3 regions of the Streptomyces sp. NPDC046866 genome follow, and region 1 is predicted to be linked to each of the others. Evidence: riboswitches for the same ligand, from Rfam matches in the RefSeq annotation. Region 1 holds a riboswitch; each other region holds the start of a gene.

What was found. A riboswitch is a leader RNA that binds a small molecule or an ion and turns the genes downstream of it on or off. The one in region 1 is predicted to bind thiamine pyrophosphate.
Region 2: another riboswitch for thiamine pyrophosphate. It lies ahead of AB0953_RS25865 (thiamine ABC transporter substrate-binding protein); the one in region 1 lies ahead of AB0953_RS20395 (magnesium and cobalt transport protein CorA).
Region 3: another riboswitch for thiamine pyrophosphate. It lies ahead of thiC (phosphomethylpyrimidine synthase ThiC); the one in region 1 lies ahead of AB0953_RS20395 (magnesium and cobalt transport protein CorA).

The regions. Positions count from the first base shown of each region.
Region 1 is NZ_JBEYXN010000013.1:134,306-144,812, reverse strand. It holds gene AB0953_RS20425 (TIGR03842 family LLM class F420-dependent oxidoreductase) at 1-761, shown strand, start outside; partial or broken gene AB0953_RS20420 (NCS1 family nucleobase:cation symporter-1) at 851-2,378, shown strand; gene AB0953_RS20415 (inositol monophosphatase) at 2,506-3,330, shown strand; gene AB0953_RS20410 (NAD(P)/FAD-dependent oxidoreductase) at 3,407-4,825, shown strand; gene AB0953_RS20405 (O-acetyl-ADP-ribose deacetylase) at 4,826-5,341, shown strand; gene AB0953_RS20400 (acyltransferase) at 5,674-6,735, shown strand; gene AB0953_RS20395 (magnesium and cobalt transport protein CorA) at 6,791-7,822, opposite strand; TPP riboswitch at 7,980-8,151, opposite strand; gene AB0953_RS20390 (molybdopterin-dependent oxidoreductase) at 8,316-9,428, shown strand; gene AB0953_RS20385 (class I SAM-dependent methyltransferase) at 9,450-10,274, opposite strand; gene AB0953_RS20380 (aminotransferase class V-fold PLP-dependent enzyme) at 10,283-10,507, opposite strand, start outside.
Region 2 is NZ_JBEYXN010000020.1:82,907-93,413, forward strand. It holds gene AB0953_RS25845 (hypothetical protein) at 1-411, shown strand, start outside; gene AB0953_RS25850 (DMT family transporter) at 478-1,413, shown strand; gene AB0953_RS25855 (ABC transporter ATP-binding protein) at 1,367-2,416, opposite strand; gene AB0953_RS25860 (iron ABC transporter permease) at 2,416-4,032, opposite strand; gene AB0953_RS25865 (thiamine ABC transporter substrate-binding protein) at 4,155-5,255, opposite strand; TPP riboswitch at 5,340-5,449, opposite strand; gene rlmN (23S rRNA (adenine(2503)-C(2))-methyltransferase RlmN) at 5,580-6,695, opposite strand; gene AB0953_RS25875 (phosphatidate cytidylyltransferase) at 6,875-7,951, opposite strand; gene frr (ribosome recycling factor) at 7,951-8,508, opposite strand; gene pyrH (UMP kinase) at 8,594-9,373, opposite strand; gene tsf (translation elongation factor Ts) at 9,536-10,372, opposite strand.
Region 3 is NZ_JBEYXN010000001.1:177,987-188,493, forward strand. It holds gene AB0953_RS00835 (LacI family DNA-binding transcriptional regulator) at 1-739, shown strand, start outside; gene AB0953_RS00840 (metallophosphoesterase) at 971-2,188, shown strand; gene AB0953_RS00845 (hypothetical protein) at 2,338-3,198, shown strand; gene AB0953_RS00850 (hypothetical protein) at 3,214-3,789, opposite strand; gene AB0953_RS00855 (glycosyltransferase) at 4,224-5,357, shown strand; gene AB0953_RS00860 (aldo/keto reductase) at 5,354-6,403, opposite strand; gene thiC (phosphomethylpyrimidine synthase ThiC) at 6,563-8,350, opposite strand; TPP riboswitch at 8,345-8,490, opposite strand; gene AB0953_RS00870 (YibE/F family protein) at 8,563-9,993, shown strand; gene AB0953_RS00875 (SsgA family sporulation/cell division regulator) at 9,998-10,447, opposite strand.

The sequences.
Region 1 (10,507 bases):
GCAACCGCACCGTCTGCGGGATCGGCCGCGGCGACTCGGCCATGCGGGTGGCCGGCCGCAAGCCGAACACCCTGGCCCGGCTCGGTGAGGCCATCGAGGCCATCCGGGACCTGGCCGAGGGCCGCGAGGCGGTCGTCGACGGAAGCCCGGTCCGCATTCCCTGGATCAAGAACGGCAGGCTCCCCGTCTGGATGGCCGCGTACGGGCCGAGGGCCCTGGCCCTCGCCGGGCAGAAGGCCGACGGGTTCATCCTCCAGCTGGCCGACCCCTTCCTCACCGAATGGATGGTCAAGGCCGTACGGCAGGCCGCGGCCGACGCCGGCCGCGACCCCGACACCCTCACCATCTGCGTGGCCGCCCCCGCCTACGTCACGGCCGACGACTCGGCCGGGGCCCTGGCCCACGCCCGGGACCAGTGCCGCTGGTTCGGCGGCATGGTCGGCAACCACGTCGCCGACCTCGTCGCCAAGTACGGCGAGCACTCCGCCATGGTCCCGGAGGAGCTCACCGCGTACATCAAGGACCGGCACGGCTACGACTACAGCCACCACGGCCGGGCCGACAACCCCTCCACCGACTTCGTCCCCGACGAGATCGTCGACCGCTTCTGCCTCCTCGGCCCCGCCGAGGCCCACATCGCCAAACTCCGCCACCTCCAGGAGCTCGGCGTCGACCAGTTCGCCGTGTACGACATGCACGACAACCGGGAGGCCACCATCGACGCGTACGGCTCCGAGGTCATCCCCGCGCTGGGCGCCTGACCCCACCGAACCGGCCCCGGCCCCGCCGCCCCCGCACCACCCCGCACGGCCCCTTCCGTACCGTCCCCCGACCGAAGGGTTCCGCCGCCATGACCGCCACCGCCCCCTCCGACAGACCCGGCGGCCCCGGCGCGGCCGCCGGCGGCCCCGTCGAGCTCCCGCCCGGCACGGCCGTCGACGACCCGCGCTTCGTCAACGACGACCTGCTCCCCGTCCCCATCGCCGCACGCCGCTGGACCACCTACAACTTCGCCGCCCTCTGGGTCGGCATGGCCCACAACATCCCCTCCTGGCTGCTCGCCTCCGGCCTCGTCGCCCTGGGCATGGACTGGAAGCAGGCCGTCCTCACCATCGCCCTCGCCAACGTCATCGTGCTCGTGCCCATGCTGCTGACCGGGCACGCGGGCCCGAAGTACGGCATCCCCTTCCCGGTCCTCGCCCGCGCCCCCTTCGGCCTGCGCGGCGCCAACCTGCCGGCGCTCGTCCGGGCCGCCGTCGCCTGCGCCTGGTTCGGCATCCAGACCTGGATCGCGGGCCAGGCCGTCTTCGTCCTGCTCGACAAGGCCTTCGGCGGCGGCTGGGCCGAGGCGAGCCGGATCGGCGGCCGGCCCTGGCCGCTGTGGCTCTGCTTCGTGCTCTTCTGGGCCCTGGAACTGGCCCTCATCCGACGCGGCATGGAGACGCTGCGCCGTTTCGAGAACTGGGCCGCGCCCTTCGTCATCGTCGGCGCACTGGCCCTCCTCGTCTGGATCGCGCTCAAGGCGGGCGGGTTCGGACCGCTGCTCGACCAGCCGTCGAAGCTGGGCTGGGGCCGGGACTTCTGGCCGGTCTTCTTCCCGTCCCTCATGGGCATGATCGCGTTCTGGGCGACCCTCAGCCTCAACATCCCCGACTTCACCCGCTTCGGCTCCGGCCAGCGCGCCCAGGCGTGGGGACAGGCCCTCGGGCTGCCGACCACCATGACCCTGTTCGCGCTGCTCTCCGTGCTCGTGACCTCCGGCTCGCAGGCCGTGTACGGAGCGCCCGTCTGGGACCCGGTGGCACTCGCCGCCCACGCCGACAACGTCTTCGGGCTGCTCTTCGCGCTCGTCACCGTGCTCGTCGCGACGATCTCCGTGAACATCGCGGCCAACGTCGTCTCCCCGGCCTACGACCTCGCCCACGTCCTGCCGAAGCGGATCGACTTCCGCAAGGGGGCGCTGATCACCGGGTGTCGTCGGAGTGGTGATCATGCCGTGGAAGCTCACCGAGACGCCCGAGTTGTACATCTTCACCTGGCTGGGCCTGGTCGGCGGCCTGCTGGGCACCGTCGCAGGCATCCTCATCGCCGACTACTGGCTGGTCCGCCGCACCGTCCTCGACCTGCCCGGCCTCTACCGCCCCGACGGCCCCTACTGGTACCGGTCCGGCTGGAACCCGGCCGCCGTCCTCGCCTTCGCCGTGGGCGGCGTCCTCGCCATCGGCGGCTCCCACTCCGCCCCGGGCGCCGGCCCCTTCCCCGAGGACGGGCTCATCCCCTTCCTCGAGCCCCTCGCCGACTACGGCTGGGCGGTCGGCCTCGCCGCGTCCCTCCTCCTGTACACCACGCTCATGAGGGCGCGGACTCCGGCACGGTGATCCACGATCCGCAGCACCCGCTTGACGGCCGGCCCGGCGAGCCGCGTCACCTCCCGGCCACCCGGTGTCCGCCGCCCGGCCCCCTTTCCCGGTGGGGATTGTCGGCGCGGCATGGTGTGATGGGGGCATGATCGAAGAGTTCCTCGCCCGCGACCTGTCCGCCGTCGAAGAAGCCGTGCGCAAGGCCGCGGCTGCGGAGATCATGCCGAGATTCCGCCAGCTCGCCGAGCACGAGGTGGACGAGAAGAGCGGCCCGCACGATCTCGTCACCGTCGCCGACCGCAAGGCAGAGGAGCACCTCACCGCCTCCCTCACCCGGCTGCTGCCCGGCTCCGCCGTCGTCGGCGAGGAGGCCGTGCACGCCGACCCGACCGTGTACGGGGCGCTGCGCGCCGACGCCCCGGTGTGGATCGTGGACCCGGTCGACGGCACCCGGCAGTTCGTGGCGGGCGATCCCGCCTTCTGCACCCTGGTCGCCCTCGCCCACCGCGGGGAGATCCTCGCCTCCTGGACCTTCGCCCCCGCCCTGGACGAGATGGCCACCGCCGTGCGCGGGCAGGGCGCCTACCTGGGCGCCGAGCGGCTGGCCTGCGGCTCCCCGGAGCCGGGCGCCGAGCTGCGCGTCGCCGTGGCCCACCCGCTGTACACCACCGACAAGGACAAGAGGATCCTCTCCCGCCTGGACGTGCCGGGCGTGGCGGCCCGCCCGTGCGGCTCGGCCGGCCTGGAGTACCTGAAGGTGGCCCGCGGCGAGGTCGACGGCCTCGCCTTCACCTGGCCCTCGGCCTGGGACCACGCGGCCGGCCTGCTGCTCGTCGACGAGGCGGGCGGCGCGCAGTCCACCGTCGCCGGGGTCCCGTTCCGCATCGACCGGGACAACGAGCTGCCCTTCGCGGTCGGCCGCGACGAGGCCACCGCGCTGCGCATCCGCGAGCTGCTGCGCGCGGCGTGACCCGCCGTACGACAGGGCCGCATGACGGCCGGAATATCCTGGGGGCGAAGCCGCCACCGGACGAAGGGGTCTCAAGGTGCCGTCGATTCTCGATGCGGTCGTGGTGGGGGCGGGGCCGAACGGGCTCACGGCCGCCGTCGAACTGGCCCGGCGCGGCTGCTCGGTGGCCGTCTTCGAGGCCGCCGGGGCGGTCGGCGGCGGGGCCCGCACCGAGGAGCTGACGCTCCCCGGCTTCCACCACGACCCGTGCGCCGCGGTGCACCCGCTCGGCATCGGCTCGCCCGCGTTCTCCGCGATGCCGCTGAAGCGGTACGGGCTGGAATGGCTGCACGCCCCGCTGCCGATGGCCCACCCCTTCGACGACGGCACGGCCGCCGTGCTGTCCCGCTCCGTCGCCGAGACGGCGGCCTCGTTCGGCCCGCGCGACGCGGGCGCGTACCGGCGGCTGGTCCAGCCGTTCGCCCCGAAGTGGGAGGGCCTCGTACGGGACTTCATGGCCCTGCCCTCGACCGCCCTGCCCCGCGACCCGGTCACCCTCGCCCGCTTCGGCCTCGCCGGGCTGCCCCCGCTGACCTGGCTGCTGCGGCGCTTCCACGACGAGCGGGCCAAGGCCCTGCTCGCCGGGCTCGCCGCCCACGTCATCGCCCCGCTCGGCGGCATCGGCACCGGCGCCGTCGCCCTCGTCTTCGCCCTCGCCGCCCACGCGGCAGGCTGGCCGGTGGCGCGCGGCGGATCGCAGTCCCTCTCCGACGCCCTCGCCGCCTACCTCGCCGACCTCGGCGGCACCGTCCACACCGGCTTCGAGGTCAAGCGGCTCGACGACCTCCCGCCGGCCCGCGCGTACGTCTTCGACACCTCCCCGACCGCACTGGCCCGCATCGCCCGCCTGGGGCGCACGTACGACGGCTACCGGTACGGCGCCGCCGCCTTCAAGATCGACTATGCGCTGTCGGGCCCGGTGCCGTGGACCGCCGAGGAGCCGCGCCGCGCCGGCACCGTGCACATCGGGCCGCGCGCACGCGACATCGACGCCGCCCTGCAGCTCGCCACCGGCGGGCGCGCCCCCCGCAACCCCTTCCTGATCACCGCCCAGCCCAGTCTGGTCGACCCCGGCCGGGCGCCCGAGGGCAAGCACGTCTTCTGGGCGTACGGGCACGTGCCCGCCGGCTGGGAGGGCGACCTCACCGACGCCGTCGAGCGCCAACTGGAGCGCTTCGCCCCGGGCTTCCGCGACCTCGTCCTCGCCCGCGCCACCGCCGGCCCGCCGCAGCTCGCCGCCCGCAACCCCAACTACGTCGGCGGGGACATCGCCTGCGGCGCCGCCACCGGCCTACAGCTCCTGCTGCGCCCGAAGCTGTCCCTGTCCCCGTACACCACGCCCCACCCGGCCGTCTTCCTCTGCTCCTCCGCCACCCCGCCCGGCCCCGGCGTCCACGGAATGTCGGGCCACAACGCGGCCAAAGCGGTCTGGCGGCACCTGCGAAGGGACTCCTGAATGGTCCGCATCAGCCTCGTCCAGGGCGACATCACCGCCGAGCACGCGGACGCGGTGGTCAACGCCGCGAACTCATCCCTGCTGGGCGGCGGGGGAGTGGACGGAGCCATCCACCGCCGCGGCGGCCCCGAGATCCTGGAGGCCTGCCGCGCCCTGCGCGCCTCCCGGTACGGCAAGGGCCTGCCGACCGGGCAGGCCGTCGCCACGACCGCGGGCCGCCTCCCGGCCCGCTGGGTGATCCACACGGTCGGGCCGGTCTGGTCCCGCGAGGAGGACCGCAGCGCCCTGCTCGCCTCCTGCTACCGCGAGTCCCTGCGCGTCGCCGATGAACTGGGCGCCCGTACGGTGGCCTTCCCCGCCATCTCGACCGGCATCTTCGGCTGGCCGATGGACGACGGCGCCCGCATCGCCGTCGAAACGGTCCGCGCGGCAAAGACCGGCGTCGAGGAGGTCAGGTTCGTCCTCTTCGACGCCGAGGCGTACAGGGCGTTCGCCGACCAGACCCCCTCCGCCTGACCCGGCCCGCCACCACCCCGTGACGGCTGGTCCGCATCCTGCTGCGCGGACGACTCGAAAGGGCCGGCCGTAAACCGTCTGCCGGCCGGTGGGTCGCAGTGCCCGGGAGGTCCACAGCATACGATCGCGGGGTTCCCGCCCCCGAAAATGCGCGGTGTCGCGGACACCGCAGGAACTCCAGAGGTCTCATGTCCGACAGGTTCATCCTCGCCGGGGATCGTGTCCCGGCGCCCGCCGAGGCTCCGCCGGCGGTCCACACCGTTCGGCGCCCGCGCCAGAGCGTGTGGTCGAGGGTCGGTGGCGAGGGGCAGGCCGATCACGAGGTGAAACCCGTGCGGCCGCCGCGCATCGCGGTGTTGGACGGCCTGCGGCTGCTCGCGGCCCTGTCGGTGGTCCTGTTCCACTACCTGGCCGGATCCGGGACGGTCCCCTGGCAGCGAACAGCCGTCGAGCTGTTTCCCCGGCTGCACCGGGTCGCCGGGTTCGGCTGGCTGGGCGTGGTCTTCTTCTTCATGATCAGCGGCTTCGTCATCTGCATGTCCGGCTGGGGCAAATCGCTCCAGCAGTTCTGGCAGGGCCGGATCCTGCGGCTGTTCCCGCTCTACTGGGCGGCGGTCGTCCTCTCCTCGGCAGCCGCCCGGCTGGGGCCCCCTCTTCCGGGCGAGCCGCGGGTCACGGTCGGTCAGATGCTGACCAACCTCACCATGCTGCAGGAACCTCTCGGCGTGAACGGCGTGGACAACGTCTACTGGACGCTCTGGGTCGAGCTGCGCTTCTATCTGGTCTTCTCGCTCGTCGTCCTGCTGGGCACCAGCCGCCGTCGCGTCGCCAACTTCTGCTGGATCTGGGCACTGGGCTCGGTCCTGGCGCCGGAGTCGGGCATCCCGCTCATGGACCAACTCCTGGTGCCCCGGTGGGCGCCCTTCTTCATCGCCGGCATCGCGTTCCACCTGGTCCGCCGAGCGGGCCGGATCGAGGGCGAAACCCTCGGCATCCTGGGGTTGTCCTGGCTGCTGATGCAACACCGCCTCCCGGCGATCATGGAAGGTGAGGGCCACGGCATCAACTGGAAGGTCTGCCTCGCGGCGATCACCGTCATGTACGTGCTGATGGGCCTGATCGCGCTCGGCAGGCTCGACCGGATCCAGTGGCGCTGGCTGCCCGTCGCAGGCGCGATCTCCTACCCCCTCTACCTCGTCCACCAGTCGCTGGGCGTACGGGTGATCTGGCACCGGAACGAACAGTGGGGCGCATGGCCGACCCTGCTGGGCGTGATCGCGGGCGCCGTGCTGATCGCCTGGCTGCTGCACCGCCTGGCGGAGCGGCCCCTCACCCGGCTGCTGCGCCGGATGCTGACCCACCGGGCCGAGCGGCCGCAGCAGCGCACTCCGTAGGCGGCCGCAGGCGCTGTGCCGGTACGCGGTGGCGCCTGACGGCCATTCCCGCGGGCTATCGGTGTGGGGCGTGGAGGGGGGCCGGGTCGGGGGTCGGGGAGCGGCGGCGGCGGTGGAGCCAGACGTAGAGGGCCAGGCACGGGAGCAGCAGGCCGAGGACGGTGAGGGTGAGGAAGGCGGGGAAGCCGCTGATCCGCCCGATGAGCCAGGAGAAGTTCTGGCCGAAGAAGCCGACCACGAAGGACAGCGGCAGGAAGACCGTCGCCAGGATCGTGAGCTGCTCCATCGTGGCGCTCTGCCGCAGGTTGATCTTGTTCTGTTCGACGGAGATCACGGCGATGTTCGCTTCCAGGACGGTGGCCAGCAGGTCGCGCTGGGCGGCCACCTCCTCGTTGACCAGCAGCAGGTGGTCGTGCACGTTGTGGAAGTACGGCAGCAGCTCCGCCGGCGACCTGCCCGGCTTGAGCAGGCGGGAGAGCACCGCGAGGAGCGGGTGCACGGCGCGGTAGAAGTCGGTGGCCTCGCGCCGCAGGAAGTAGATGCGTTCGGTCGGGGCGACCGCACCGGAGAACACGGTGGCCTCGATCTGCTCGATGTCGCGGTCGAGTTCCGCCACGACCGGCGCGTAGCCGTCGACGACCTGGTCGAGGATGGCCCACAGTGTCGAGGCGCTGCCCGTGCGCAGCAGTTCGGGACGCCGTTCCAGCCGGCTGCGGGCCCCATGCAGCTCGCTGGCGACGCCCTGGCGCACGGTGATCACGAAGTGTTCGGAGAGGAAGACGCTGATCTCGCCCGTGTCGATCTCCTCGCGCTCGTCGTCGTAGCGCGCGGTGCGCAGGATGATCAGCTCGGTGCCGTCCTCGTACTGCTCGGCCTTCGGGCGCAGGTGGAAGGCCCGGGCGTCCTCGACGGCGAGTTCGTGCAGGCCGAAGCTCTCGCGGACCTCGTCCATCTCCTCCGGGCGGGGTTCGAAGAGGCCCAGCCAGACGAATCCGCCCTGTTCGCAGCAGGCGGCCGCACGGTCCAGCGGCATCGGGCCCTCCTGCTGCCGGCGCCCGTCGCGGTAGTGCGCGCAGTCCACGATCATGGGGTCCTCCTCGCGTCCGGCCCCTGCCCTACAGCCATGGTTGCTCGCGGGGGGCGTACCGGACGCGCCGCTCCGTGCCGCATCGTCAGGGCGGGCCGGGAGCGGCCGGGGGCGGGGGCGGCCAGGGGGCGGTGCCGTACGGCTGCACACACGTGAACGACCTACGAAGCGGGCTCCCTGCGCCGGTATGGTCCGGATCAGGTGATGGAGGTCGCCCTCGGGTCTCCCGACCTTCAGGCCTCTCAGCCCGACCGCCGACGTCGGTCCCAGCGGACGTGAACCCTTCCGCCGAAATCGGCTACTCCGGTCGAACTCCCTCGCTCGCCTCGTAGGCCTACTGCCAGAGTAGTCCCACCCGCTTGCGAGGAATAGGGGGAAGGTTCGATTTGTTTGGGCTGTCTTTTTCATCCGCTTTTTCGACCTTCCCGGGACCTACACTGGCAGCAGCATTCCGTGCCATGTCGGTCCGCCTGTCCGACGGGAGGTGTCGGCCGTGGCTTCGCCCGTCGTGCGCGGGTCCGGCGGCACCGCCTGGGCGCCCGAGCCGGTCACCGCCGACCCGTACAACGCCCAGACGCCCCGGGCGGCGCTGGCCGAGCCCGTCACCCCCGTGGACGCCTTCTTCGTACGCGACCACTTCGGCATCCCGGAGGCGGACACCGGCCGGTGGCGCGTACGGATCGGCGGGGCCGTGGCCGCACCCCTCGACGTGTGCTACGCGGAGCTGTGCGCGATGCCGTACCGGGAGCTCGACGTCGTCCTGGAATGCGCGGGCAACGGCCGCAGTCTGATGCGGCCGCGCCCCACGGGCCTGCCCTGGGGCCAGGGCGCGGTCGGGTGCGCGCACTTCGCCGGGGTGCCGTTCCGCTTCCTGGCCGCCCGGGCCCTGATCGACGCGGCCGCCGTGGAGGTCGTCTTCTGCGGGGCCGACTCCGGTACGGTGCACGGCCGCCGCACCGCCTTCGAGCGCAGCCTCCCGCTGGCCGCGGCCCTGCACCCCGACACCCTCCTCGCCACCCACATGAACGGGGAGCCGCTGGCGCCCGAGCACGGCGCGCCCGTCCGCCTCGTGGTCCCCGGCCGGTACGCGGTCGCCGACGTGAAGTGGCTGGTCGGGGCACGGGCCGTCACGGAGCCCTTCACCGGGCCCTTCCAGACGGAGGAGTACGTCTACACGGCCTCCCGCGGCACCCCCGAGGGGCCCGTGACCACGATCCGGGTCAAGTCCCTCGTCACCGCGCCGGCACCCGGCTCGGTGCTGCGGTGCGGCGCGCAGACCCTCGTACGGGGGCGGGCCTGGTCCGGCGGCGGCGTGGCGGTCCGCCGCGTCGAGGTACGGGTCGAGGGCGGGGGAGGGGCCGAGGGAGAGGCGGAGGGCGTCGGCCCTGCCCCCTCCTGGGAGGAGGCCCGGCTCGAGCCGCCCCTCGGGCCGTACGCCTGGCAGGAGTGGACCCATCCGTGGACGGCGCCCCTGCGGCCCGGGCGGTACCGGCTGCTGGCCCGCGCCACCGACGAGGCCGGGCACACCCAGCCGGGCCGTGCCCCGTGGAACGCCCGCGGCTACGGCTGCAACCCGGTGGCCTGCGTGGAGGTCGTCGTGGAGTGACCGACCGGCCCCCGCGGCCGGTCAGCGCAGGGCCGTCAGGACCCGGCTCGTGCCGTGCTGCCAGACGGTGCCGACGTGGGTGAAGCCCGCCTCGTGGAGCAGGGCGGTGTGGGCGGAGACCGGGAGGTCGGCGGAGGCGCAGGGCGGGTGGCCGGAGGAGTCCGGGCGGGGCATGAGCGGGGCCAGCTCCGGGTCCTGGGCCGCCCCCGACCACCACGACGCCCAGTCCTCGTGCGTGAACGCCAGGCTCCGCTCGGAGTGGCGGCGGCCGACGTCGGCGGCGACGGCGCGGATCCCGGCGGAGTCCGGAGCGATGTGGTCGCCGTTGACGAACACGCCGCCCGGGCGCAGCCGCTCGGCCAGGTCCCGGTAGACCCGGCGCAGCGCGTCCTCGCCCAGGTAGTGCAGGGCCGTCGTGGAGACGGCCGCGTCCAGCGGCCGGTCCAGGCCGAGCCCGTCCAGCCAGCCGGGCGCCCCGATCAGGGCCTGCACGTGCCGCAGCCGGTCGCCGCCGTAGTGGGTCCGGCCCAGCTCCAGCAGCAGCGGGTCCGCGTCGACGGCGAGCACCTCGGCGTCGGGCAGCCGGTCGGCGAGCAGCGCCGCCAGCGCGCCCGGGCCGCTGCCCAGGTCGAGCACGAGCCGGCCCGGGCCGCCACGGCCGCCGGGGCCGGCCGAGTCGCCCGGCCGGGCCCGCGCCGGCGCCCGCGTGGCGTGCTCGACCACGTCCGCGATGACCGTGAACCGCTCGGCCCGGTCCACCGCGTACCGCTGCTGCTGGCACTCCCAGCGCTCCACCCAGTGCGCGGCCGTCGCCGTGCTCAGCGCACCCGCATCGCTCCCGCTCATAGTGAAAATCATTGCAGTGTGGCGAGGGCGGTGAGCAAGTTCTCCATCTCTTCGAGTGTGTTGTAGACGTGCAGGCTGACACGGACCGAGCCGCCCTCCGGCCCCGGGCCCGCCTGGCAGTGGTCGTCGCAGCGCACCATGAACCCGTGGCTGAACAGGACGAACCCCAGGTCCTGCGAGCCGATCGCGCGGTGCCGGAACGTGACGATGCTGCCCCGGCGCTGCACGGCGGT
Region 2 (10,507 bases), on a different contig from region 1:
GCGGCGATCCTCGCAGGCCTGCTCTCGGGCCTGGCCTTCGGCGCGCTCGGCGTCGGCGTGCGGATCCTGAACGGCATCGACCCGTTCGACGTCGCCTCCCTGCTCGGCGACCCCGCCCTGTACGCCATCGTGCTGGCCGGGGTCGGCGGCATGTACCTGCACACCGTCGCCCTCCAGATCGGCTCGGTCAACGGCGCCACGGCCGCGCTGGTGGTCGGCGAGACGGTCCTGCCCGGCGCGATCGGCGTGCTCTGGCTGGGCGATGCGTCCCGGCCGGGGCTGGCCTGGCTGGCCGCCGTCGGCTTCGTCCTCGCGGTGGCCGGCGCGGTGGCCGTCGCCTGGTACGGCAACCACGACGGTGCCGAAGCCCCTGCCGGGGCAACGGAGCCGGAGCCGGCCGAAGCCCGCTAGCCACGGCAACCGGGCGCTGCCCGGTGCCGGACGGCGCGCCGTCGGGCTGCGCCCTACCGTGAGGGGATGGACCAGCGTCCCGACCGGGTGGCGCCGGCGGCTTTCGCCGCGGGGGCCGTGCTCGCGGGCGGCAATGCGGTCGGGGTCCGGTTCTGCCTGCGCGAACTCGACCCGCTGTGGGGCGCCGCCCTGCGGTTCGGGGCGGCGGCGGTGCTCCTGGCCGGCGTCACGGCCGCCCTGCGCCTGCCGCTGCCGCGCGGCCGGGCCCTCGCCGGCGCCGTGGCGTACGGGCTGCTCAACTTCGGCGTCACCTTCGCCCTGACGTACTACGCGCTCGTGGAGATCCATGCGGGCCTGGGGCAGACGCTGCTCGCGCTGGTCCCGCTCGTCACCCTGCTTCTCGCCGTGCTCCAGCGGCAGGAGCGCCTGCGGGCGTCGGCCACCGCGGGCACCCTGTGCGCCGTGGCGGGGGTCGCGGTGATCTCCCGGGCACCGCTGCAGGCGTCGGTGCCGCTGCCGTCCTTCGCGGCGCTGCTCGGGAGCGTGGTGTCGTTCGCCGAGGGGGCCGTGCTGGCGCAGCGGATCCCGAAGGTGCACCCGGTGACCATGAACGCGGTCGGGATGGGCGCCGGCGCCGCGGCCCTGTTCGCCGCGTCGGCCGCGGCGGGGGAACGCTGGGTGCTGCCCGGGCGCGCCGCCACCTGGTGGGCACTGCTGTACCTGGTCGTCGCGGGCTCGGTGCTCGTCTTCGTCTGCTACCTGCTGGTGATCCAGCACTGGGGCGCGGCCCGGGCCGCGTACGCGTTCGTCGTGGTCCCGGTGGTGGCGATCGTGGCCTCGGCCCGGCTGGACGCCGAGCCGCTGACCGCCTCGCTGCTGCTGGGCACCCCGCTCGTCCTGGCCGGGGTGTACCTGGGGGCGCTACGCGGCAGCGGGCGGGACCGGCCCCGGCCCGCTAGGCCGGCGACGGGAGGACGACCACCTCGGACGGGGCGAAGGTGACGCCGACCCGGTCCCCCGGGGACGGGGCTGCGGCCAGGTCGCACTCGGCCTCCAGGGCGGGGCCCCGCGGCGGGCGCAGCAGCAGCGCGACGTGCGTGCCGCGGAAGGTCCGCGAGAGCACCTCGCAGGGCAGGCCGTCCGTGCCGAGGCGGACTCCCGCCGGGCGGATGAGGACCTGCTGCTCGCCCTCGGGCGAGCCGTCGGGCACGGGGACCCTGCCCCAGGCGGTCTCCGCGGCGCCGCCCGCAACGGTGGCCGGGGCCACGTTCTCGAAGCCGAGGAAGCGCGCCACGAACTCCGAGGCGGGCCGCTGCCAGACCTCCAGCGGCGTCCCGGCCTGCGCGATGCGGCCCTCGCGCATCACCACCACCCGGTCGGCCAGGGCGAACGCCTCGCCCTGGTCGTGGGTGACGGCCAGCACGGTGGTGCCCAGCCGGGAGAACAGCTCGCGCAGCTCCACCACGAGTCGCTCGCGCAGGCCCCGGTCCAGCTGTCCCAGCGGTTCGTCCAGCATCAGCAGCCGCGGTGACGGGGCCAGCGCCCTGGCCAGGGCGACCCGCTGCTGCTCGCCGCCCGACAGGGAGGACACCGAGCGGCGCTGGGCGCCGGGCAGCCCGACCAGCTCCAGCAGCTCCGCGACGCGTGCGGTGTACGCGGCGGCGCGCGCCGCCCGGCCGCGCCCGTCGGCCCAGCCGCGCATGCGCAGGCCGAAGGCGACGTTCCCGGCGACGTCCCGGTGCGGGAAGAGCTGGTGGTCCTGGAACATCAGGCCGACCCCCCGCCGGTGCACGGGCACCCTGGCCTGGTCCGCCCCGCCCAGCAGGACCCGCCCCGACGACACCGCCTGGAGCCCGGCGACGACCCGCAGGAGCGTGGACTTGCCGCTGCCGCTCGGACCGAGCACGCACACGGTCTCGTGCTCGGCGACCCGGAGGTCCACGGAGTCGACGACGGTGCGCTCTCCGAAGCGGACCGACACGCCGGCCAGTTCGAGCAACGTCATCAGAACTCTCCCGAGGTCTTGTCGGGGCGCAGCCGCTCCAGCACCAGCAGGGACGCCGCGCACACCAGCATCAGAATCGTGCTCAGGGCCATCGCCTGCCCGTAGTTCAGCCCGCCGGCCCGCCCGAGCAGCCGGGCCACGGCCACCGGCAGCGTCGGCCGGTCCGGCCGTGCGATGAAGACGGTCGCGCCGAACTCCCCGAGCGAGACGGCGAAGGCGAACCCGGCAGCGATCAGCAGGGCCCGCCGCACCAGCGGCAGGTCCACCTCCCGCCAGGCCCGCAGCGGGGACGCGCCGAGCACGGCGGCGGCCTCCCGCAGCCGCGCGTCCACGGCCCGCAGCACCGGCAGCATGGTGCGCACCACGAAGGGCACGCCGACCAGCGCCTGCGCCAGCGGCACCAGGATCCACGAGGTCCGCAGGTCCAGCGGCGGCTCGTCCAGGGTGATCAGGAATCCGAAGCCGACCGTCACGGCGGAGACCCCGAGCGGAAGCATCAGCAGCGCGTCGAAGCCGCGGACGAACCGGCCCCCGCGCCGGGTCAGGGCGGCCGCGGCGAGGCCGCCGACCAGCACGGCGATGGCGGTGGCGGCCAGCGCGTACTGCAGGGAGTTCCAGACCGCCTCCAGCGGCGGGACGAGGAACGTTCCGCCGCCGGCGCCCGCGCTCTGCAGCGCCCGGTAGAAGCCGAACCCGTACCCGCCCGGCGCGTCGAGGGACCGCTCCACCAGGACGCCGAGGGGCAGCACAATCAGCAGCGCCACCCCGAGCAGCACCCCGCCCAGCAGCGCCCACTGCCCCGCGCCGCGCGGCCGGTGCGCGGTCCGGGCGGGGTCCACGAGCCGCAGGGCCGTCTCGCGCCGGCGCACGGTCCGGGCGTGGACGGCGAGGATCAGCAGGACGGCGGCGAACTGCACCATCGTCAGGACGGCGGCCGTGGGCAGGTCCAGCAGCTGTGCGGTCTGCCGGTAGACCTCGACCTCGAGCGTGGCGTACGAGGGCCCGCCGAGGATCTGCACGACGCCGAAGGAGGTGAAGGTGAACAGGAACACCATCAGGGCGGCGGCCGCCACCGCCGGAGCCAGAGCGGGCAGCGTGACCCGCCGCCACGCGGCGAAGCGCCCGGCGCCCAGCACCCGGGCGGCCTCCTCCTGCCGCGGGTCGAGCTGGGCCCACAGCCCGCCGACGGTGCGGACGACGACGGCGTAGTTGAAGAAGACGTGCGCGAGCAGGATCGCCCACACGGTGGTGTCCAGCCGGACGCCCCACAGCTCCTGGAGCAGCCCGCCCCGCCCGACCAGCGCCAGGAACGCGGTCCCGACGACCACGGTCGGCAGCACGAACGGAACGGTGACCACGGCCCGCAGCAGCTGCTTGCCGGGGAAGTCGAACCGCGCGAAGACGTACGCGCCGGGCAGTGCGACCAGCAGCGTCAGCACGGTCGACGCGAGCGCCTGCCAGGCGGTGAACCACAGGACGCCGGCGATGTCCGGGCGGGACAGCACCTCGCCGATGCGGCCGAGCTGCCAGCCGGCGTCGGTCCGCACGCCCCGGCCGACGATCGCGGCGACGGGATAGGCGAAGAACAGCCCGAAGAAGGCCAGCGGTACGGCCATCAGGGCGAGCCTGACGGCCGTACCGCGTGCGCCCTCGCGCGGCGCGGCGGCGCCTGCGCGGAGGCGGCCTGCGCGGGGGCGGCGTGCGGCTGCGTCCGCGGCCGCCCCTGCGGCTTCGTGGCCTACTTCACGACGATCGAGGACCACGTCTTGACCCACTGCTCACGGTTCTTGGCAATGGTCTCGGGAGCCACGTTCTGGGGCTTGTCGATGACCACGCCGTGCTTCGTGAACAGCTCCGGCAGCTTCGCGTCCTTGACCACCGGGTTCACGAACATCTGGAGCGGCATGTCCTCCTGGAACTTCTTGCCGATCAGGAAGTCGATCAGCGCCTTGCCGCCCTCCTCGTTCTTCGCGCCCTTGAGCAGGCCGGCGAACTCGACCTGGCGGAAGCAGGTGCCGGTGGACACGCCCGTGGGCGCCTCGGCCGGCTGCGGCTCGCCGTAGAGCACCTCGACCGGCGGGCTGGAGGCGTAGGAGACGACCAGCGGGCGGTCTCCCTTGGCCTTCTTGCCGCCCGCGGAGCCGGAGAAGCGCTCGTTGTAGGCCTGCTCCCAGCCGTCGACGACCTCGACCCCGTTGGCCTTCAGCTTGCTCCAGTAGTCCTTCCACCCGTCCTCGCCGTACTTGCCGACGCTGGCCAGCAGGAAGCCGAGGCCCGGCGAGGAGGTCGCCGCGTTCTCGGTGACGAGCAGGTCCTTGTACTCGGGCTTGACCAGGTCGTCCAGGGTCTGCGGCGGGGCCAGCTTCTTGTCGGCGAAGTACGCCTTGTCGTAGTTGACGCAGATGTCGCCGGAGTCGACCGGGGTGACCCGGTGCTGCTTGTCGAGGACGTACTCGGGCTTGACCCCGTCCAGGCCCTTGGCCTCGTACGGCGTGAAGATGCCGTTGTCGAGGGCGCGCGAGAGCAGGGTGTTGTCCACCCCGAAGAACACGTCGCCGCGCGGCGAGCCCTTGGTGAGGATCTCCTGGTTGAGGGCGGCGCCCGCGTCCCCGGACTTGAGGACCTTCACGGTGTAGCCGCTCTGCTGCTCGAACTCCTTCAGGACCGTGTCGGTCACGTTGAAGGAGTCGTGGGAGACGAGCGTGATCGTCTTCTGCTTCGGCGACTCGCTCCCGCCGGCGGCCGGCTTGTCCTTGCCGTCGCCGCCGCAGGCGCTGAGCGTGGCCACGCCGAACGCGGTCGCGAGCACGGCGCCCGCGATCTTCCTGGTGGTGCTCACTGGTGGATTCCTCCTGGGATGACCAGGAGAAGACGCGGCCCTGCCCGGCGCTGTCAGGAGCGGACGCCGGGCAGGGCGCAACAGCTTGAGTGATGACCGAACTTCCTACCCCGAATGACCGGGGCGAGGTTCAGAGGGTCTGCGGTGGACGGTGACCGCACTCTCAGCGCTGTGGCGCTCCCCTGTCGGAATATGCAAATGGGTACGGCCACAGAGTACCCCGTGGCCGCACCCGGCCTCCCGACGGTACCGCAGGCAACTGCGCAGGTCAGCGCGCCGGCACCGGTCGGCCTGCGGAGCGCGGGCGCCGGGGCGGCGTGCGCGTCAGCGCTCCGAGGCGGCGAGCTGGCCGCAGGCGCCGTCGATCTCCTGGCCGCGGGTGTCGCGCACCGTCACCGGCACCCCGTGGCGGGCGATGGCCTCGACGAAGGCGCGCTCGTCCTCGGGGCGCGAGGCGGTCCACTTCGAGCCCGGCGTCGGGTTCAGCGGGATCAGGTTGACGTGGACGCGCTTGCCCTTGAGGAGCCGGCCGAGGAGGTCGCCCCGCCAGGCCTGGTCGTTGATGTCGCGGATCAGGGCGTACTCGATGGAGACCCGGCGGCCGGACTTCTCGGCGTACTCCCAGGCCGCGTCGAGGACCTCGCGGACCTTCCAGCGGGTGTTGACCGGGACCAGGGTGTCGCGCAGCTCGTCGTCCGGGGCGTGCAGCGAGACGGCGAGGCGGCACTTGAAGCCCTCGTCGGCGAAGCGGTGGATGGCAGGGACCAGGCCGACGGTGGAGACCGTGATCCCGCGCTGCGACAGGCCGAGGCCGTCGGGCTCGGGGTCGGTCAGCCGGCGGATGGCGCCGACGACGCGGTTGTAGTTGGCCAGCGGCTCGCCCATGCCCATGAAGACGATGTTGGACAGGCGGGCCGGGCCGCCGGGGACCTCACCGTCGCGCAGGGCGCGCATGCCGTCCACGATCTGGTGCACGATCTCGGCGGTGGACAGGTTGCGGTCCAGGCCTGCCTGGCCGGTGGCGCAGAACGGGCAGTTCATGCCGCAGCCGGCCTGCGAGGAGATGCACATGGTGACCCGGTCGGGGTAGCGCATCAGCACGGACTCGACGAGCGTGCCGTCGTGCAGCTTCCACAGGGTCTTGCGGGTGGTGTCGTCGTCGCACGAGATGTGCCGCACGACCGACATCAGGTCCGGCAGCAGCTCCTGCTGGAGCTTCTCGCGGGAGCCGGCCGGGATGTCCGTCCACTCGGCCGGGTCGTGCGCGTAGCGCGCGAAGTAGTGCTGCGAGAGCTGCTTGGCCCGGAACGGCTTCTCGCCGATCGCGGCGACCGCCTCGCGGCGCTCCGCGGGCGTGAGGTCGGCCAGGTGCCGGGGCGGCTTCTTCGCCCCCTTGGGCGCGACGAAGGTGAGCTCTCCCGGAGCGGGGCGGGGTGCCATGATCGGTCCTTCCTCAGGGCGACGAGGTCCGACGACCTCCGAACGGGCGGAGGTGATGGCGGTGGCGCGTCCGCGCCGGAGACCTCACACGAGATGCATCCCCGCAATCACGGGGTGAAGGGCGCACCACAGGTGGTGGTGCGCCCTTCAGGATAACCCGGTCGGCCCAGCCGGTGCCCTCAGCCGGTGCCGACGAAGAGCGCCAGCAGCAGCCACACCACGGGGGCGGTCGGCAGCAAGGAGTCCAGCCGATCCATGATCCCGCCGTGGCCGGGCAGCAGCGTGCCCATGTCCTTGATGCCCAGGTCCCGCTTGATCATCGACTCGCCGAGGTCGCCGAGGGTGGCGCTGACGGCGACCGCGAGGCCGAGCAGCAGGCCCTGCCACCAGGCGCCGCCGTCGACCAGGAACTCCATGCACAGCGCGCCGGCGCCCATCGCGAAGGCGACCGCGCCGAGGAGCCCCTCACGGGTCTTGCCGGGGCTGATGCGCGGGGCGAGCTTGTGCTTGCCGAAGCGCCAGCCCACCGCGTAGGCCCCCGTGTCGCTGACCACGGTCAGCAGCAGGAAGGTGACCACGCGCTGGGGGCCGTCGTCCGCGGTGAGCAGCATCGCGACGAAGGTGGCCAGGAAGGGCACGTAGAACGCCGCGAAGACGCCGGCCGTCACGTCCTTGAGGTAGTCCTCGGGAGGTTCGGTCATCCGCCAGACCAGGACCGCCAGCGCGGTCAGGGCCATGGCCACCCAGGCGCCCTCGGCCCCGCGGACGTATCCGGCGATGACCATGGCGGCGCCGCCGATCGCCAGCGGGACGAGCGGCGCCCTGATGCCCTTCTTCTCCTGGAGCCGGGAGGTGAGCTCCCACAGGCCCACGACGACCGCGACGACGATGACGCCGACGAAGACCGCCTTGACGATGAAAAGCGAGGCGAAGATCACCGCACCGAGGCCGACGCCGACCCCTATGGCGGCACGCAGGTCGCGCCCGGCCCGCTTCTTCTGCGGCGGGGGCGAGGCGTCCTGCGGTGCCTGCGAAGGCGGGGGCGGGGGGCTGGGCATGGGCTCCTGCGGCGGCATCTCGGCGCGGAACGGGGGGCCGCCGTCAGCGGCAGCCCCCCGATCGCGTGCTTCCCGGTCGTCGAAGTCACGGCCGGCGGCATCGGGCACGATGGGCATGGGCCGAGTGTGCGGTCCCACCAGCGCATCGTATGCGGGACCCGCCGGAACCGGCTCCGTGGCCCAGGGAGAGTCGTTCATCAGACCTCGAGGAGCTCGGCTTCCTTGTGCTTGAGCAGCTCGTCCACCTGCGCGACGTACTTCGCGGTGGTGTCGTCGAGCTCCTTCTCGGCGCGGCGCACCTCGTCCTCGCCCGTCTCCTTGTCCTTGACGAGCTTGTCGAGGGCGTCCTTGGCCTTGCGGCGGACGGAGCGGATGGAGACCTTGGAGTCCTCGGCCTTGGCGCGCGCGACCTTGATGTAGTCGCGGCGGCGCTCCTCGGTCAGCTCGGGGAACACCACACGGATGATGTTGCCGTCGTTGCTCGGGTTGACGCCCAGGTCGGAGTCGCGGATGGCCTGCTCGATGTTGCGCAGGGCGCTCTTGTCGAACGGGGTCACCACGGCCATGCGGGGCTCGGGCACCGAGAAGGACGCGAGCTGGTTGATGGGGGTGATGGCGCCGTAGTAGTCCGCCATGATCTTGTTGAACATCGCCGGGTGCGCACGGCCCGTGCGGATCGCGGCGAAGTCTTCCTTGGCGACGACGACGGCCTTCTCCATCTTCTCCTCGGCCTCGAGGAGGATTTCTTCGATCACCACGTGCTCCTGCATGTCTTGAATGGATGGTTCAGGCGGGCGGTGCGAGCCGGGCCCCGCAGGGCCCGGTCCGGCTGCGGACCGCTCAGGCCCGGGTTCCCTGGTCGCTCACCAGCGTGCCGATCTTCTCACCCTTGACGGCGCGGGCGATATTGCCCTCGGCGAGCAGTTCGAACACCAGGATCGGCAGCTTGTTGTCGCGGCACAGCGTGATGGCGGTGGCGTCGGCGACCTTGAGGTCGCGGGAGAGCACCTCGCCGTACTCCAGCGCGTCGAACTTCACAGCGTCGGGGTTCTTCTTCGGGTCGGAGTCGTAGACCCCGTCGACGCCGTTCTTGCCCATGAGGAGGGCCTCGGCGTCGATCTCCAGGGCGCGCTGGGCCGCCGTGGTGTCGGTGGAGAAGTAGGGCATGCCCATACCGGCGCCGAAGATGACGACGCGGCCCTTCTCCAGGTGCCGTACGGCGCGCAGCGGGATGTACGGCTCGGCGACCTGGCCCATGGTGATCGCCGTCTGGACACGGGAGTCGATGCCCTCCTTCTCCAGGAAGTCCTGGAGGGCGAGGCAGTTCATGACGGTGCCGAGCATGCCCATGTAGTCGGAACGGGCGCGGTCCATGCCGCGCTGCTGGAGCTCGGCGCCGCGGAAGAAGTTGCCGCCGCCGATCACGACGGCGATCTCCGCGCCGTCCCGGACCACGGCGCCGATTTCACGCGCGATGGCATGCACGACGTCGGGGTCGACGCCCAGTCCTCCACCACCGGAGAAGGCTTCGCCCGACAGCTTCAGCATGAAGCGGCGGCCCTTCTTCCCGTGGTCGCTCTTGTCGTCGGAAGCGGTGTGGGGGTCCACGCCCTGATTCATGGAGATCTCCTCGTGCGCATACGAAGAAGGCCATTGCCGGTGGGTCCTCGCGGTTCCCTCTACGGCAATGGCCTCCTCGTCAGATCTGCGGTCGCTCCGCGCGGACGCGGACGACTGCTTCAGACCCTACCGGGGTCCGGTGTCCGTCGTGTACCGACGGACTCAGATGCCGACCTTGATGCGCGCGAAGCGCTTCAGGGTGACACCGGCCTCGTCCAGAACCTTCTGGACGGACTTCTTGTTGTCCAGCGCGTACGGCTGGCCGAGGAGGGTGGCCTCCTTGAAGAAGCCGTTGACGCGACCCTCGACGATCTTGGCGATGGCAGCCTCGGGCTTGCCCTCCGCGCGGGTGACCTCTTCGGCGATGCGGCGCTCGGACTCGACCTTCTCGGCCGGGACGTCCTCGGCGGACAGCCACTGCGGGGCGAACGCGGCGATGTGCTGCGCGACGCCGCGGGCGACCTCGGCGTTCTCCTTGTCGAGCTCGACCAGGACGCCGATCTGGAACGGCAGGTCGGGCATCGTGCGGTGCATGTACGCGGTCACGTAGCCGTCGGAGAACTGCGCGAAGCGGTCCAGGACGATCTTCTCGCCGAGGTTGGCGTTGGCCTCGTCGACGAAGGCGGTGACGGTCTTGCCGGGCTCGATCTCGGAGGCGAGCAGGGCCTCGATGTCGGCCGGGGAGGTGGCGGCGACGTGGGCGGCCAGCTGGTTGGCGACGGCCAGGAACTTGTCGCCCTTGGCGACGAAGTCCGTCTCGCACTTCAGCTCGACGATGACACCGGAGGTGTTGTCGTCGGCGATGAGGGAGACGACGGCACCGTTCTCGGCAGAACGGCCCTCGCGCTTGGCGACACCCTTCTGACCCTTGATGCGGAGGGCCTCCTGGGCCTTCTCGACATCGCCGTCGGCCTCGACGAGCGCGTTCTTGCAGTCCAGCATGCCGGCGCCGGTGAGCTCGCGGAGCTTCTTGACGTCAGCGGCGGTGTAGTTCGCCATGAGTCTTTTGCTTCTCTCTCGAAGTCGTAGATCTACGGGTGAACGGCGGAGGAAACGCGCCCGTGGGCGCGGCTCCCCCGCCGTCATCGTCCGTGCTGCGAGTGCCCGGCGCGTGAACGCCGGGCGCCCCCAGTG
Region 3 (10,507 bases), on a different contig from region 1:
CCCCGCCACCTCGCGGCACGACGTGTGGTCCAACGTGGCCCTCGACGGCACCGTCGTGATCGACCCCTCCGACCACGATCCCGTCGTCACCGAGCTGGTCCGCCAAGGCCTCCCGGTGGTCTCCGACGGGCGCCCCGCCGGCTCCCTGCCCGTCACCGCCTGGGTCGACAACGACCACGAGGCGGCCGTGCTCAACCTGCTCGACCACCTCGCCGCCGCCGGCGCCCGCCGCATCGGACTGCTGACCGGCACGACCACCGACACGTACACGCGCCTGTCCACCACCGCCTACCTCAACTGGTGCCAGCGCGTCGGCCAGGACCCCGTCTACGAGTCCTACCCCGCCCACGACCCGTGCGCGGGCGCCGTCGCCGCCGACCGCCTGCTCGCCCGCCCCGACCGCCCCGATGCCGTCTACGGGCTCTTCGACCCCAACGGGACCGACCTGCTCGCGGCCGCCCGGCGCTACGGACTGCGCGTCCCGGAGGACCTGCTGCTCGTCTGCTGCAGCGAATCCACCGTGTACGCCAACACCGAGCCGCCGATCACCACGCTGTCCCTCAAGCCGCGCCGCATCGGCACCGCCGTCGTGCAGCTGCTCATCGACGCCATCGAGGGGGTCGACACCGGACGGCCCGTCGAACAGGTCGTCCCGACGGAGCTGATCGTCCGCACGTCCTCGCAGCGCAGGCGCCCCCGGACGACGGTCAGCCCGCCGCGGTCACCGGCCCAGGACTGACCGTCACACCGCCGTACCGGCGGGGTCGACGGCCCCGCCGAGGATTTCAGCAACGCCGATTTCGGGCGAAAGCGGCAGGAACGATCGGTTCCGCACAGGATTCACCACCCCTGGTGCGTCACACAGCGCGAGCCGCATTCCTATGATGGGCGCACGACATCACGGATCCTCCGCCCGGGAGGCCAGGAGGGTCCGCAGGTGTACGGCAGCGCGACGGTGGTGGAGGGGTCGATGACTCAGGGGGCCGGTCAGGGACCCGCGATGCGGACGGAGACGCTGCGGGACTTCCGGGTGCCGGTCACCGAACCCCATCCGTACGGCGCGCCGCCCGCACCGCAGTCCGAGGACGCCCCTGTCTACGGCGAGTACCCCGCGTACTACGGCGAGCCGCCCGCACCGGCGCACGCCCCGGGCCGGGCCCCCGTGCCGCCGCCCCCGCCGGCGCCCGTGCCGCCCATGCCCGCGTCCGCTCCGGCCACCGTGCCCGCCCCGGCCCCGGCGCCGGCCGCGGAGGACGACCTCGGCGGCTACACCCCGACCCACCGCGACCTGCCGGTCATCGGCCGCGGCGGACCGGGCGACACCGTCCAGGTGCAGTACGTCCCCCAGGAGTCCCCGACCGGCCCCGGCCCGCTCTACGTCGTCGGCGACGTCCACGGCTACCTGGACGAGCTCGTCGCCGAGCTCCAGGCCCAGGGCCTCATCGACGCCGACCGGCGCTGGTCCGCAGGCAACGCCCGCATCTGGTTCCTCGGCGACTTCACCGACCGCGGCCCGGACGGCATCGGCGTCATCGACCTCGTCATGCGCCTGTCCGCCGAGGCGGCCGCCGCCGGCGGCTACTGCAAGGCCCTCATGGGCAACCACGAACTGCTGCTCATCGGCGCCAAGCGGTTCGGCGACACCCCCGTCGCCTCGGGCGCCGGCACCGCGACCTTCCAGGCCGCCTGGCTCCTCAACGGCGGTCAGCGCACCGACATGGAGCGCCTGGAGGACGTACACCTGCAGTGGATGTCCCGCCTGGACGCGGCCGTGCTGGAGGACGGGCACCTGCTGCTGCACTCCGACACCACCGCGTACCTCGACTACGGCGACTCCATCGAGGACGTCAACGACACCATCCACGAGCTGCTCAACCGCAACGACGCCGACATCACCTGGGACCTGTTCCGCAAGTTCACCAAGCGCTTCGCCTTCCGCGACGAGGAGACCGGCCCCCAGGCGGTGCGCGAGCTCCTCGACACGTACGGCGGCACCCGGGTCGTACACGGCCACAGCCCCATCCCGTACCTGCTCGGCGAGGTGGGCACCGAGGAGGGCGACAGCGGCCACGGCCCCGAGACGGTCCACGGACCCCACGTGTACGCGGGCGGCCTCGCCATCGCGATGGACGGCGGGGTCACCATGGCCGGCAAGCTGCTCGTCCAGCAACTTCCCCTCGCCGACTGAGGCTTGTCACGTGCGGGGCAATTCACGAAAGCCCCTGTCACGGCGCGGCATGAGCGCTCTACCATCGCTCTATCCGTAGCAGGCTCTCCTCCGTTTGTGCCGGTGCCCGGGTCTACGCGGGCCAACCGGCTCCCACGGAGCATCGGGGGATGCACATGAACAGCGCTCCGCACCTGCTGACCGAAGACCGACCGGAGTTCGATCGGCTCCTCGACGAGGCGCTGCGCACCGCACACGAACGGCCCGAGCTCGCCGCGCTGGGGCTGCGTCTGAACGCCGAACAACTGCGCACCATGGCCGTCGGGGCCATCGCCCTGCTCACCGCCGCCGCAGCGGCCGAGTACGACCACTACGTGAAGGTACGCGGCGAGCGGCGCGAGGAGCTGCGCTCGGCCCCGAGCGGGGCGGCCGGGTACCGGGAGGCCGGTCAGGAGGACGGGGAGGGCGACGGCCCGGGCATCAGCGCCATGGTCGCGGTCCTCGCGCCGGTCCTGGCCGCCACCGCCATGCTGATCTTCCTGCTGCTGGGCTACACGCTGAAGGCGGTCGATCCCGAACCGTCCTTCGCAGACACCATGTTGACGGCGGGCTGGCTCTTCGGAGCGCTCACCGTGGTCACCGTGCTGTTCGCTGCGGTCGGGCTGCTGGTGACGGCCGTCCGCAACCGCGCGACCGAGGTCGTCGCCGGGGACGCGGCCGAAGCAGCACCCGACGGGGTTGCACTGGCGCGCGAGGCCTGGCGGCGTGCGCTCCTGGAGCGGGGCATCCTGCCGTTCTTCCGGGACGCGCTCGCCGATCCCGGGGCCGGGCCGGACCCGGGGCCGGAGCCGGTGGCCGGGCCGGCGCGTTCGGGCCCCTGCACGCCGAAGGCCGGGCGCATCCCCAACCTGGGATACACCCGGCCCGACTTCACCAGTCCCGGTTCCCCCTCGCAGGGGACCCGGCCCGGCTACACGCCGCCGGACTTCACGAGCCCGGACTTCGGCGGCCCGGAGCCCGAGGCTCGGTGAAGGCGGCTGCCGCCGCTACTTCATCTCGTTGGGGCGGACCTTCCGGTCCTCCGCGGACAGGGACCTGTGGGCGAACCGGGCCAGGCCGTTCGCCCCGGCGGTCGGCTGCGGTTCCGCCGGCGTCCACACTTCGTTGCAGGTGAGGGCGTCCGGGGTGCCGGGCACGATCGTGCACGTCGTCTCGAAGATCTCGCCGCCCGTGGTCAGCACCTCGATGTTGACGATGTTGGCCTGGCTGGAGATCGACACCGCGCAGGCGTCCGTCGGGTACGTGTCCCCGGTGTCGGTCAGGTCGTACCAGCGCCACGGCGTCACGGCCGGGGTCAGGTCGCGGATGCCGGCGTAGGTGATGGTGTCGGAGAGCACCGCCTTGACCTCGCGGGATGCGGCGGGCCGGACGGCGTCCACGTCGAAGCACTGGCCGCTGGCACCCGGAGCGCCCGTCGGGCCGGTGGGGCCGGTCGCACCCCTGCCGGTGGGCCCGGTCGGCCCCGTCGGCCCCGTCGGCCCGGTGTGTCCTCTGGGCCCGCGCGGGCCCGTCGGGCCGACCTTGCACTTGTCACCGCCCGCCGTCGGATTCGCATGATCCATGGCCTTCTTCGTCGTGGACGGCCCGCAGTAGTCGCCGTCAGGCGCGACCACGGACCCTCCGGGCTGCGGCGCGACGGCCGAGGCCGGAGCCGCGATGCCGGTCAGCACCAAGGCCAGAGAGGCGAAGGCGCCTCCGGCCAGCCAGCCCGCTCGACGACGGGGCAGAGGCCCCAAGGGGGATCGGGACCTGTCCTCAGAACTCATGTACTACTCCTCGCGCACACCGGATCGAATGTTTCGGCGGAGTCCGCACACAGGGACGCACTCCGCAGCCATCCTGAAGAGCCCTTCCCGCCGCACTCGCCCGGCTCGCCCGCCGGTCAGCGGAACGGACCAGCAAACACGGCCACTTGGCGGTGTCGTACCAGCCTCCCGGGCCTGCCCACGGCGTGCCGCCGGTGCCCCGACCGGCCGTATCCCTAGGGTCGGCGGCCGTGAAGCCGACCATTTGCCTCTGCATGATCGTGAAGAACGAGTCCGCCGTCATCGAGCGCTGCCTGGCCTCGGTACGGGACCTCATCGACACCTGGGTCATCTCCGACACCGGTTCCACGGACGGCACCCAGCAGCTGATCCGCGATGCCCTGGAGGGGATCCCCGGGGAGCTCCACGAGGAGCCGTGGACGGACTTCGGCCACAACCGCAGCCTCAACATCGCCCACGCCCGCGGCAAGGCCGACTACCTGCTGCTGCTCGACGCCGACCACGTCCTGCGCAGCGAGGGGCCGCTGCCCCCGCTCGGGGCCCAGTCGTACATGCTCCGCCACGAGGGGACGACCGAGTACCGCATCAAGCGCCTGGTCCGCGGCGACCTGCCCTGGCGCTACGAGGGCGTCACCCACGAGTACCTCACGTGCGACCTCCCCGGCGAATTCGAACCCGGGCCGGGGGTGCAGGAGAACCTCGACGCGCTCTTCATCGAGGACCACGCCGACGGCGGCTCCCGGCACGACAAATTCGAGCGCGACGCCCGCCTGCTCAGCGCGGAACTCGAGCGGGACCCGTCCAACACGCGGACGGTCTTCTACCTCGCCCAGACGATGCGCGACATGGGCGACACCAAGGAGGCGATCCGGCTCTACGAGCGCCGGGCCGAGATGGGGGGCTGGGCCGAGGAGGTCTACTTCTCCCTGCTCCAGGTCGGCATCCTGAGCGCCGAATCCGGCGACTGGCCGGGTGCCATGGACGCCCTCACGCGTGCCTGGGAGTCACGGCCCGGCCGTCTGGAGGCCTGCTACGAACTGGCCTCCCGGCTGCGGCTGCTGGGACGCCACCACGCCGCGCACGCGATCACCTCGGCGGTCCTGGACCAGCCCGCACCGGACGACCTGCTGTTCATGCACCCGTGGGTCTACCGGTGGGGGCTGCTCTTCGAGCACTCCATCACCGCGTACTGGGTCGGCGACATGGAGGCCTCACTGCACGCCTGCGACCGGCTGCTGGCCCTGCCCGACCTGCCCGAGCCCTACCGGCGCCAGACGGAGACCAACCGCGGCTACGCCCTGGCCCGCGGCGGGTCGTCCATCCCGGTTTCACGTGAAACATCGAAGCGCAGGGCGAAGGCCTAGCCTGCGGCGCGCTCCCCCAGGGGCCGCCGCCGCAGCGCCGCATCGGCCAGCGCCGGCGGGAGCCAGACGCCGTCGGGCCGGTACAGGTTGGTCCCCGGCGGCACGATCGCGTCGATCCGGTCGAGCGCGGCGTCGTCGAGCACCACGGAGGCGCCCTTGAGGAGCGACTCCAGCTGGTCCATGGTCCGCGGGCCGATGATCACGGAGGTGACCGCGGGGTGCGCGACGGGGAAGGCCACGGCCAGCTCCGGCAGGGTGCAGCCGATCCCGTCGGCGAGCTCGACGAGCTGCTCCACGGCCTCCAGCTTGGCGACGTTCCCGGGGATGGCCGGATCGAAGCGCGCCGGTGTCAGCGCGGGCCGGCCCGAGGTCAGGTCGATCGGGCCGCCGAGGCGGTACTTGCCGCTCAGGAAGCCCGAGGCGAGCGGGCTCCAGGTGAGCACGCCCATCCCGTACCGCTGGGCCACGGGCAGGACGTCGGCCTCGATCCCGCGCGCCAGGATCGAGTACGGCGGCTGCTCGGTACGGAACCGAGGCAGCGCCCGCCGCTCGGCGGTGTGGTGCGCCTCGACGATCTCCTCCGCGGGGAAGGTCGAGCAGCCGAAGGCGCGTATCTTGCCGGCCCGCACCAGGTCGCCGAGGACGGACAGGGTCTCCTCGACGTCCGTCGTGTGGTCGGGCCGGTGCACCTGGTAGAGGTCGATCCAGTCGGTGCCCAGACGCCGCAGGCTGTCCTCCACCGCGCGCACGATCCAGCGCCGCGAGTTGCCGCTGCGGTTGCGGCCCTCGCCCATCTGGAAGTGCACCTTGGTGGCGAGCACGACCTCGTCACGCCGCCCCTTGAGGGCCTTGCCGACGATCACCTCGGACTCGCCCGCGGAGTACATGTCCGCCGTGTCGAGGAAGTTGATCCCCCGGTCGAGCGCGGCATGGACGATCCGCACGCAGTCGTCGTGGTCCGGGTTGCCCACCGCCCCGAACATCATGGTCCCCAGGCAGTGCGTACTGACTTCCATGCCGGTCCGGCCCAGGCTGCGGTATGTCATGGTCATGGGCCCGCACTGTAGGAGTTGGAGCGCACTCCAGTGCAAGCCCCTTTCCGCCAGGGCCCGTTCGGGACGGCACGGGACCGGCCCGCGGCCGCGGGCGGGGCTCCGGGGAAGCCCCCTCTACCTCCCCGGAGCGATGCGCCGGCGGCGCCGCGGTCAGTCCGCCAGCGGGAGGTAGACCCGGTTGCCGCTCGCCGCGAACTCGGCGGACTTCTCCGCCATGCCCGCCTCGATCTCCTCGGCCTTCAGGTCACCGCCGTGCTCGCGGCGGATGTCCTGGGAGATCTTCATCGAGCAGAACTTCGGACCGCACATGGAGCAGAAGTGCGCGGTCTTCGCCGGCTCGGCCGGAAGGGTCTCGTCGTGGAACTCCCGAGCCGTGTCGGGGTCGAGGGCCAGGTTGAACTGGTCCTCCCAGCGGAACTCGAACCGCGCGTCCGACAGGGCGTCGTCCCACTCCTGGGCGCCCGGGTGGCCCTTGGCCAGGTCCGCCGCGTGGGCCGCGATCTTGTAGGTGATGACGCCGGTCTTCACGTCGTCGCGGTTGGGCAGGCCCAGGTGCTCCTTGGGCGTCACGTAGCAGAGCATGGCGGTGCCCCACCAGGCGATCATCGCGGCGCCGATGCCGGAGGTGATGTGGTCGTACGCCGGGGCGACGTCCGTGGTGAGCGGGCCCAGCGTGTAGAACGGGGCCTCCTCGCAGATCTCCTGCTGGAGGTCGATGTTCTCCTTGATCTTGTGCATCGGGACGTGGCCCGGGCCCTCGATCATCGTCTGGACGTTGTGCCGCTTGGCGATCGTGTTCAGCTCGCCCAGCGTCTTCAGCTCGGCGAACTGTGCGGCGTCGTTGGCGTCCGCGATCGAGCCGGGGCGCAGGCCGTCGCCCAGCGAGTACGTCACGTCGTACGTCGCGAGGATCTCGCAGAGCTCCTCGAAGTTGGTGTAGAGGAAGTTCTCCTTGTGGTGCGCCAGGCACCAGGCGGCCATGATCGAGCCGCCGCGCGAGACGATGCCCGTCTTGCGGCGGGCGGTCAGCGGAACGTACGGCAGCAGCACGCCGGCGTGGACCGTCATGTAGTCGACGCCCTGCTCGGCCTGTTCGATGACCGTGTCCTTGTAGATCTCCCAGGTCAGCTCCTCGGCCCTGCCGTCGACCTTCTCCAGCGCCTGGTAGAGCGGCACGGTGCCGATGGGCACGGGGGAGTTGCGCAGGACCCATTCGCGGGTGGTGTGGATGTTGCGGCCGGTGGAGAGGTCCATCACCGTGTCGGCGCCCCAGCGGGTGGCCCAGGTCATCTTCTCCACCTCCTCCTCGATGGAGGAGGTGACCGCGGAGTTGCCGATGTTGGCGTTGACCTTCACCAGGAACTTCTTGCCGATGATCATCGGCTCGATCTCCGGGTGGTTCACGTTGGCCGGCAGCACCGCGCGGCCCGCGGCGATCTCCTCGCGGACGACCTCGGGGGAGACGTTCTCGCGGATCGCGACGTACTCCATCTCCGGGGTGATCTCGCCGCGGCGGGCGTACGCGAGCTGCGTGACGGCCTGGCCGTCGCGGCCGCGGCGCGGCAGGCGGGGGCGGCCGGGGAAGACGGCGTCGAGGTTCTTGAGGCCACCGCGCGGCGAGGTGTGCTTGATGCCGTCGTCCTCGGGGCGCACGGGGCGGCCCGCGTACTCCTCGGTGTCGCCGCGGCCAATGATCCAGTTCTCGCGCAGCGGCGGCAGGCCGCGGCGCACGTCGGTCTCGATCTGCGGGTCGGTGTACGGCCCTGACGTGTCGTAGAGCGTCACGTCCTTGCCGTTGGTGAGGTGGACCTGGCGAACCGGCACCCGGATGTCGGGGCGGGAGCCCGCCACATAGCCCTTGTGCCAGCCCGGCTGGCGCTCGGTCTGGCCGTCGGCGTCCTGGCCGACGGCAGGCGTGCGTGCGTCCTGAATGGTCATGAGACCTGATCTCCCTACGCCGGCATTACCCGGTAACAGGTTCGGCGGTCGACGCAGCCTCTTCCCCTACGCGCGCCGTGTGCGCGTACGGTGATCAGCGTCCTCTCAGCCCGGTGCTCCGAGCTCCCGCGTTGTGCAAAGGTGACCCCACGCTAGCGTCATCTGTGGCGTGCTGAACAGTGGGCCCCCTCATCTCTTGCGATGATCGGCCGGTGACGTCCTCCCCGCAGCCCCCGTTCGAGCCCGCCGAGCCCGCTGACCACGGCCCAGCCGATGGCCACGACCACGGGCCCGGGAACGGGCACGGGCACGGCCCGGCGAACGGGCACGGAGCCGGCCATGCGCACGGCCACGGCCACAGCCACGGCCACGGGCCGGCGGCGCCCGTCTCGCTGCACCTGCGCAAGGTCATCGCCGCCGTACTGATCCCCTTCGCCGCCGCGGTCTTCATCGGCATGGCGGTGCTCTGGCCGGGCGGTGCCCCCTCCCACGAGCGCTCCGGCGTGGGGTTCGACCGCCAGACGCAGCAGGCCAAGGTCGTCGCCCTCGAACGTGTCGACTGCAAATCGGTGAACGCCTCTCAGGTACCGCCCACCGGCAGCACCGCCACCCCTGAGGGCCGGGAGGCCGTGGCCTCCCAGACGGGCGAGTGCAAGAAGGCGACGGTCGAGGTCGCAAGCGGCCCCGACAAGGGCCGCACCTTCTTCGAGATCGTCCAGCCGGGCGCGCCGCGGCAGTTGGAGTACGGCCAGGAGGTGGTCGTCGCGTACGCCCCGGACGCGCCGCGGGACCTGCAGTACTCCGTGATCGACGTGAACCGCAAGCTGCCGCTGGCCCTGCTCGCCGGCCTGTTCGCGGTGGCGGTGGTCGTCGTCGGGCGCATGCGGGGCATGTTCGCGCTGATCGCCCTGGCCGTCAGCTTCGTCGTGCTGACCCTGTTCATCCTCCCGGCGATCCTCCAGGGGTCGAACCCTCTGGTCGTCGCGGTGATCGGGGCGAGCGCCATCATGCTGATCGCGCTCTACATGTGCCACGGGCTGACCGCCCGCACCTCCGTCGCGGTCCTCGGCACACTCGTCTCGCTGCTGCTGATCGGGCTGCTGGGCTCGCTGTTCATCGACTGGGCCTTCCTCAGCGGCAACACCGACGACAACACGGGGCTGATCCACGGGCTCTACCCGGGCATCGACATGAGCGGCCTGCTGCTCGCGGGCGTCATCATCGGATCGCTGGGCGTGCTCGACGACGTGACGGTCACCCAGACCTCGGCGGTCTGGGAACTGCACCACGCGGACCCGTCGATGGGACCGCGGGCCCTGTACCGCGCGGCCATCCGCATCGGCCGCGACCACATCGCCTCGGTCGTCAACACGCTGGTGCTGGCCTACGCCGGCGCGGCACTGCCTCTGCTCCTGCTGTTCTCGATCGCGAACAGCAGCGTGGGTTCGGTGGCCAACAGCGAGCTGGTGGCGGAGGAGATCGTCCGCACCCTCGTGGGATCGATCGGACTGGTGGCCTCCGTGCCGGTCACGACGGTGCTGGCGGCGCTGGTGGTGTCCGCCGACCGGCCCGGCGCCCCGGACGGCGCCCCGGCCGCGGCCCGCGCGCGCGGCGGGCGGGGCCGGCGGCGGCGCAAGCGCTGACCGCTCAGCCCGCGTTCTGCTCGTTCTGCCGCGCCTCCGCCAGGATCCGGTCGAGCGCCTCGTCGAGGCTCACTTCGAAGTCGCCGAGGCTGCGCTCCTGGCCGAGCGGGACGAGCCGGTCGGTGCGGTCGAGGAAGGCGACGAGCGGGGCCGCACCGGCTCGGAACAGGGCCCGGTCGCCACCGACCTGGAGCCGGATGTGCACGTCGGACAGCTCCTCGGTCGAGGTGGGGGCGATGTGCACGTCGCCGTCGCCGCACGGCTTGTTGATGCCGTCGAGAAGGAGCTCTCTGCCGAACGCCCAGGTCACGGGCGCATCTCCCGGAAGGTGGAAGGTCAGGCGGACCGCGTAGGGGTCACGGGCGTCGTACCGGAGCTCCACCGGGATCCGGAACGAGAGCTCCTCCGAAACGAGGAAGCTCATCATGACCTCTGCCTGCACCGACTCGCGCATTGCCTACCCCGCTGTTGTGGAAGTGGCCAGGAATGACCCCCCAAGACCCTCTTGACAAGA